One region of the Hydrogenophaga sp. GW456-12-10-14-TSB4 genome, then DNA from elsewhere that is predicted to be linked to it. Evidence: riboswitches for the same ligand, from Rfam matches in the RefSeq annotation. Region 1 holds a riboswitch; each other region holds the start of a gene.
The links. A riboswitch is a leader RNA that binds a small molecule or an ion and turns the genes downstream of it on or off. The one in region 1 is predicted to bind thiamine pyrophosphate.
Positions count from the first base shown of each region.

Region 2: linked by a shared signal. The riboswitch ahead of thiC (phosphomethylpyrimidine synthase ThiC) and the one ahead of AC07ZS_RS15880 (purine-cytosine permease family protein) in region 1 are both predicted to bind thiamine pyrophosphate.
Region 3: linked by a shared signal. The riboswitch ahead of thiC (phosphomethylpyrimidine synthase ThiC) and the one ahead of AC07ZS_RS15880 (purine-cytosine permease family protein) in region 1 are both predicted to bind thiamine pyrophosphate.

Region 1 is NZ_JBWKZH010000030.1:38,730-40,984, reverse strand. Features, by position in the region: gene AC07ZS_RS15880 (purine-cytosine permease family protein) at 1-945, opposite strand, end outside; TPP riboswitch at 1,017-1,125, opposite strand; gene AC07ZS_RS15875 (alpha/beta fold hydrolase) at 1,156-1,953, opposite strand; gene AC07ZS_RS15870 (FCSD flavin-binding domain-containing protein) at 2,019-2,255, opposite strand, start outside.
Region 2 is NZ_JBWKZH010000009.1:98,612-100,866, forward strand. Features, by position in the region: gene thiC (phosphomethylpyrimidine synthase ThiC) at 1-1,100, opposite strand, end outside; TPP riboswitch at 1,221-1,336, opposite strand; gene AC07ZS_RS07190 (S8 family peptidase) at 1,457-2,255, opposite strand, start outside.
Region 3 is NZ_JBWKZH010000027.1:31,377-33,631, forward strand. Features, by position in the region: gene thiC (phosphomethylpyrimidine synthase ThiC) at 1-1,143, opposite strand, end outside; TPP riboswitch at 1,261-1,375, opposite strand; gene AC07ZS_RS14700 (glycine zipper 2TM domain-containing protein) at 1,469-2,020, shown strand; gene AC07ZS_RS14705 (spermidine synthase) at 2,054-2,255, opposite strand, start outside.

The DNA of each region.
Region 1 (2,255 bases):
CAGGCTGTGCACCGAGACCGCGCCCGAGTGCGCGTCGCCGTAGGCGTTGTCCATTTCGTCGAGCAGGATCAGGCCGAGCGCGATCAGGCCGCCCTGCGCGAGCAGCAGCGAGCCCACCAGGTTGGTGCCCGGTTCCACCGTGCTGACCACCAGCACGCCCAGCGCGTAGCACCAGATGTTGGCCAGCGCATAGCCCAGCCAGGTGCCGCCCAGCGTGCTGGCGGTGCGCTTGCCGTGGCGCGCGTAGTCGGCCACCAGCGGCAGCCAGGACACCGGCATCGCGATCACCAGGTCCATGGCCGAGAACAGGCCCATGCCGCCCGCACCCGGGCGGTTCCAGAAGCCTTCAAAACCTTGCGCCTGCAGGCGCGTGCCGAACTGCCAGGTGAGCCAGGCCAGCGAGGCGATCACCAGCGGCAGGCCGAAGCGGCTCACGAAGCGGCGCACCAGCGTGAGCATGGAGCCGGCCATGAGCGCGGTGAGCACGCCGCCCCAGAGCAGCGTGGCCAGCAGCTTGCCGCCGGTGCCGTCGAGCAGGCCGCCGGGTTCGGCGCCCAATGCCTGCTTCAGGATGGCGACCGTGCCTTCCTGCATGATGACCAGCTCGAAGGTGGTCCAGCCGACCAGCTGCGCGATGTTGAGCAGCACCGGCAGGCGCGCGAAGGCGCTGCCGTAGGTGGCGTGCATCAGGCCGGCGCTGGACAGGCCGGTCTGGCAGCCCAGGCGCGCCGTCCAGGCCAGCAGACCGGCACCGATCAGCGAGCCCAGCACGATGGCGATGACCGCGTCGCGCGTGCCCACGGCGGGCACGAGGTAGGCGCCGATCTGCATCACCAGCAAGCCGGTGCCCAGGCTGAACCAGAGGGCGGCGTGTTCGTGGAAGTGGAAGACCCGGTTGCCTTGCGGCACGGGGGTCAGGGCCTGGTTGGCCGGGGAAGGGTTCATCGACATGGAAACGCTCCAAGCAGTGTTGAAGCAGGTGGGCTGGGCCGGATGCCCTGCGGCGCGGTGCGGCGGCGGTATCCGGCCTGCTTCCCTGCGCGAGGATTACCTCAATCAGGTTCAAAGGGACTCTCTCAGTCGCACCCGGGCGGAAAACCCGGGGCAACACCCCTAGCGGATGCGCCAGCAACGGCGCGGAACGAAGTATACGGCTCAGGCCCCGATCGCCTGGGGAACCCACTGCATGACCTGGTCGAGCGCCACCTGGGGCGTGTCCAGGTGGCCGCCCGGGACTTCCAGCAACTGTGTCTTCGGGTTCGCCGGCAGCTTGTCGACGTAGTAGGCGCGCACGCGGGTGAACAAGGGGTCCTTCTCCCCGACCGCGGTGAGCACGGGCAGGCCCGGCGGCAGCTTCGGTGCGGTCACGCCCATGTCGGCGTCCGACTCGGGGTCGAAGTACGAGAGGAAGTTTTTCGCCGTGGTGATGACGGGTTGTTGCCGGCCCTGGTTGATGTCCATGAAGCGCTGGCTTTCATCGCCCTTGCCGGCGGCCACGAGCTCCCGTGCGGTCTGGATGCTGTCGCGCACCGCCGTGAGGCTGGGCAGGGTGAAGTAGCCCTGCGGCACGTGGCCCGGGGCGAGCAGCACCAGCGCGTGCGCGGTGCCGCCGCGCGCGGCATGGCTCATGGCGGCCGGCACGCCCATGCTGTGGCCCATGAGCACGATGCGCGTGGCGCCCTGGTCCTGCAGGGCCTTCACGTGCTGGGCGATCTCGGCCATGGCGCCGTCCCAATGGCCTTGCAGGTAGCGGTTGCGCGACCAGGGCATGTCGGGCAGCGAGACGAGCCAGCCCTGCTTTTCCATCGCCGTCTTCACGGGCCCGTACTGTGGGCTGGCCGGGCCGCCCGGGTTCTTGCCGTGCAGCATCAGCACCCCGATGCGCTCGGCCGCCAGGGCGGGCCGCGCGAACAGGGGCAGCAGGGCGAGCGAAGCGAAGGAACGGCGTTTCATGGGACTCCTCGACGGACAACGGACAAGAAAAAGCCCCGCGAGCGGGGCTTTCACGGGGCGGGGGATCAGGCCAGCGAATCGGCCCAGATGTTGCGCGCCCAGGCCATGGCGTACTGCCCTTCGAGCTCGCTTGCCGCGCTGGACAGGCCGCCCGAGCCGGGCACCGCCAGCATGGTCTTCTGCGCCGCGTCGTACTTGTGCACGCTGGCCACGTGCACCACGTCGGTGGCGGTGACGAAGCTGTAGCAGGTGTTGGCGTAGATCGGCAGCGAGGGCGCTTCCTTGCCCTGCAGCAGCGAGAC
Region 2 (2,255 bases), on a different contig from region 1:
TAGAGAAAACTCTCCCGGTGGTGCGTGATGCACCACTTGGCCATGATGGAGCCGCCCCGCGAAACGATGCCCGTGCGCCGGTTCGCCGTGAGGTGGATGTAGGCCAAGCGCACGCCGGCGTGGATGGTGAAGTAGTCCACGCCTTGCTCGGCCTGCTCGATCAGCGTGTCGCGGTAGATCGCCCAGGTCAGGTCTTCGGCCACGCCACCCACTTTCTCCAGCGCCTGGTAGATCGGCACCGTGCCGATGGGCACCGGCGAGTTGCGCACGATCCAGTCGCGCGTGGTGTGGATGTTGCGGCCGGTGGAGAGGTCCATCACGTTGTCCGCGCCCCAGCGGATCGCCCACACCAGTTTGTCCACCTCTTCCTCGATGCTCGACGTGACCGCCGAGTTGCCGATGTTGGCGTTGACCTTGACCAGGAAGTTGCGCCCGATCGCCATCGGCTCGACCTCGGGGTGGTTGATGTTGGCCGGGATGATGGCGCGGCCGCGCGCCACCTCGTCGCGCACGAACTCGGGCGTGATGATGTCCGGGATGCGCGCGCCCATGGGGTTGCCGCGCAGGCGAGCCTCGCGAGCGGTGTCGCCCAGGTACTCGGCCATCCACTCGCGTTTGCCGTTCTCGCGCACGGCCACATATTCCATCTCGGGTGTGACGATGCCGCGGCGCGCGTAGTGCATCTGCGTCACGTTCATGCCGCTCTTGGCACGGCGAGGCGTGCGCTGCAGGCCGGCGGCTTGCGCGCGCAGCGCTTCGATGCGTTCGATGGTGGTGTCGTTCTGGCGGGCCTCGTTCTTCACGCCGTCGTCCAGCACCTGACGGGCGCGGCCAGCGTAGGTCTCGGTGTCGCCACGCGACGCTATCCACGCGCCGCGCACATCGGGCAGGCCGCGCGTCACGTCGATCATGGTCGAGGGCTCCGAGTAGGGGCCCGAGGTGTCGTACACCACGACACGTTCGCCATTGGTGAGGGCGATCTCGCGCATGGGTACGCGCACGCCGGGCTGCTGGCCGGGCACGTAGAGTTTGCGGGAGGCGGGGAAGGGCTCGCGGCTGAGGGCCAGCGTCGAGACGGGGAGTTGATCGGGGGCATTCATGGGGGCGGTCTCCGGTTCCGGTGGATGGGCAGTGAATGCTCCGGAGGACCGCCCCATGGACCGCGATGGCGGGTGAACCACCTCCGCCGTGAGAACGGAGGAGGTGCTCGCCCACATGCCGCGTGGGGCATGCGCTCTTCTTTCGCCGGTACTAACCGGATCAAGTTCACGGGTTCGGCTGGTAAGCCGTCTCAGCGCCCGACCTTTTCAGGTCCGGTGCACCCCGGAGCAGAGGGCAGTGTACTTTGATCCTCGTGGCCAACCAATCAAATCATCTCGAACAACCTGCCGTACCCGCAGGGGCGGCCAACCCTGGTATTCGCTGATCGCAGGCGAAGACCGCAGCGCGATAGGCGTCAGGGTTGGCGCACCGTAACATTGCTGACGATGTTCTTCGACGCGTCGTAGGATAGGTTCGTGCCGGTAATTCCGCTGACGGCGAATGTGGTCTCGGACGTCCGCTTGCTGATGTTGCCACTCTGGATGCTGCACTGCCCGTTGGTGTTGGTTGTGCAATTCACTGACGCTCCTCCCACGCTGAAGTCACCAACCACCACGGCGCCCGCCACCGGCAGACCGTTGCCGTCGACAACACCCAGGCTCACCGTCGCGCGCCAGCCGTTGCGAACCAGCTTGCCCGAGCCTGTCAGAGTCGCCACGGACGCAATCGTCGAAGTGGTGGGCGGCGGTTCGCTCGTAGAGGTCTCGCTACCAGAAAAGACCAGCAGGTTTGGCGAGCCCGAGCCTGAGCTCGTGACCACGTTGACCGTGGCCGAGGCCTTGATCGCCTCGTTCACCTGAGTCGGCGAGGCGCTGGGTGTTCCTTGTAGCAACACCGCAGCAAGTCCCGCCACATGGGGAGAAGCCATCGACGTGCCACTGATGGTGTTGGTTGCTGTCGTTGAGGTCGACCAAGTTGATTTGATGCTGCTGCCGGGCGCAAACAAATCGAGGCAGGTGCCGTAGTTGGAGTAGGACGCCCGCGCATCCATGGTGGTAGTCGCTCCTACCGTGATCGCCGTTGGCTCGCGTGCAGGCGAGTAGTTGCAAGCATTGGCGGCGTCGTTGCCGGCGGCCACCACAACCGTGATGCCCTTGGCGACCGTGTTGGCAACAGCCGCATCGAGCGTCGACGAGGCACCGGCACCAAGCGAC
Region 3 (2,255 bases), on a different contig from region 1:
CGAGAAGCTCACGTCGTAGGCCTTCATGATCTCGCAGATCTCGTCGAAGTGCGTGTAGAGAAAGCTCTCCTGGTGGTGCGTGATGCACCACTTGGCCATGATGGAGCCGCCGCGCGAGACGATGCCGGTGCGGCGGTTCGCGGTGAGGTGGATGAAGGGCAGGCGCACGCCGGCGTGGATGGTGAAGTAGTCCACGCCCTGTTCGGCCTGCTCGATCAGCGTGTCGCGGTAGATCGCCCAGGTCAGGTCTTCGGCCACGCCGCCCACCTTCTCCAGCGCCTGGTAGATCGGCACTGTGCCGATGGGCACCGGCGAGTTGCGCACGATCCAGTCGCGCGTGGTGTGGATGTTGCGGCCGGTGGAAAGGTCCATCACGTTGTCCGCGCCCCAGCGGATCGCCCACACCAGCTTGTCCACTTCCTCCTCGATGCTGGAGGTGACGGCGGAGTTGCCGATGTTGGCGTTGACCTTGACCAGGAAATTGCGCCCGATCGCCATCGGCTCCACCTCGGGGTGGTTGATGTTGGCCGGGATGATGGCGCGGCCGCGCGCCACCTCGTCGCGCACGAACTCGGGCGTGATGATCTCGGGGATGCGCGCGCCCATGGGGTTGCCGCGCAGGCGCGCCTCGCGCGCCGCATCGCCCAGGTACTCGGCCATCCATTCGCGCTGGCCGTTCTCGCGCACGGCCACGTACTCCATCTCGGGCGTGACGATGCCGCGGCGCGCGTAGTGCATCTGCGTCACGTTCAGGCCGCTGCGCGCGCGGCGCGGCGCGCGCTGCAGGCCGGTGGCGGAGGCGCGCAAGGCCTCGATGCGTTCGGCATCGCGGGCTTCGTGTTTCACGCCGTCGTCCAGCGCCTGGCGCGCGCGGCCGGCATAGGTTTCGGTGTCGCCGCGCGCGGCGATCCACGCGCCGCGCACGTCGGGCAGGCCGCGTGTCACGTCGATCGCGGCCGTCGGCTCCGAGTAGGGCCCCGAGGTGTCGTAGACCACGACGCGCTCGCCGTTGGTGAGCGCGATCTCGCGCATGGGCACGCTCACGCCGGGCTGCTGGCCGCTCACGTGGATCTTGCGGGAAGCGGGAAAGGGCTCGCGGCTGAGGGCGAGGGACGCGGTGGGGATCTTGTCGGGGGCATTCATGGTGGCGGTCTCCGGTTCCGGTGGATGGGCATGGACGAATGCTCCGGAGGACCGCCCCAGTGACCGCGTGCGCAGGCGCCGCCCTTCCGCAGGGGGAAGGGCCGCACCCGCATGCCGCCGTGGGGCATGCGCTCTTCTTTCGCCGGTACTAACCGGATCAAGTTCACGGGTTCGGCCGTCAAGCCGTCTCAGCGCCGGACCCTTTCGAGTCCGTGCACCCCGGAGCAGGGCAGAGTGTACGCGGACACGCTTTGTCACAAGAACACGACAGAACAGCGATAGATTGCCGCGCAAGATGGATTCCACAGAAAGGCAGGATGCAAACATGGACAAATCAATGATGAAGGGCCTGGTCGTCGGCGGGCTCGCCACGGTCGTCATCGGCGCCAGCGGCGTCACCGGCTACCAGACGCTCATGAAACCCAAAGTCGCCGAGGTTGTCGAGGTGAAGGAAGTCATGGCCACAGTGGTCACGCCGCGCGAGCATTGCGAGGACGTGACGGTGCAGCGGCAGGCGCCCGTGAAGGACCAGCACCGCATCGCCGGCTCGGTGATCGGCGGCGTGGCCGGCGGCCTGCTGGGCAGCACGATTGGTGGCGGCAGCGGCAAGACGCTGGCGACCGTGGCCGGTGCCGCGGCTGGCGGCTACGCCGGCAACCAGGTGCAGAAGAACATGCAGCAGAAGGACACGGTCGCTTCGGTGGAGCGGCGCTGCAAAACCGTGAACGAAAAGTCGCAGAAGCTCAGCGGCTACCAGGTGACCTACCGCCTGGACGGCAAGGACGGCACGGTGCGAACCTCGTTCAAGCCCGGCGCGACGCTGCCGGTGAAGGACGGCCAGGTCGTGACCACGCCGCCGCCCGACGCGAAGTCGTGAAGCCGGCGCCGCGCATTTGAAAAAGAATGCAACTCAGATCAGGATGTCGAACAGGTTGGAGAAGGTGTCCGTCCACGGCCGGAAACCCGGCCGGGGCTGCAGCACCTGAGCGCCCTGCAAGACCGGCGGCAGGTTCGCCGCCTGTGCGGGGTTGACGAACACCACCCACGAGGAGCGCCGGCAGAACGGGTCGCCATGGCCCGAGGGCAGTTCCAGCAGCAACGCCACCTTGCCC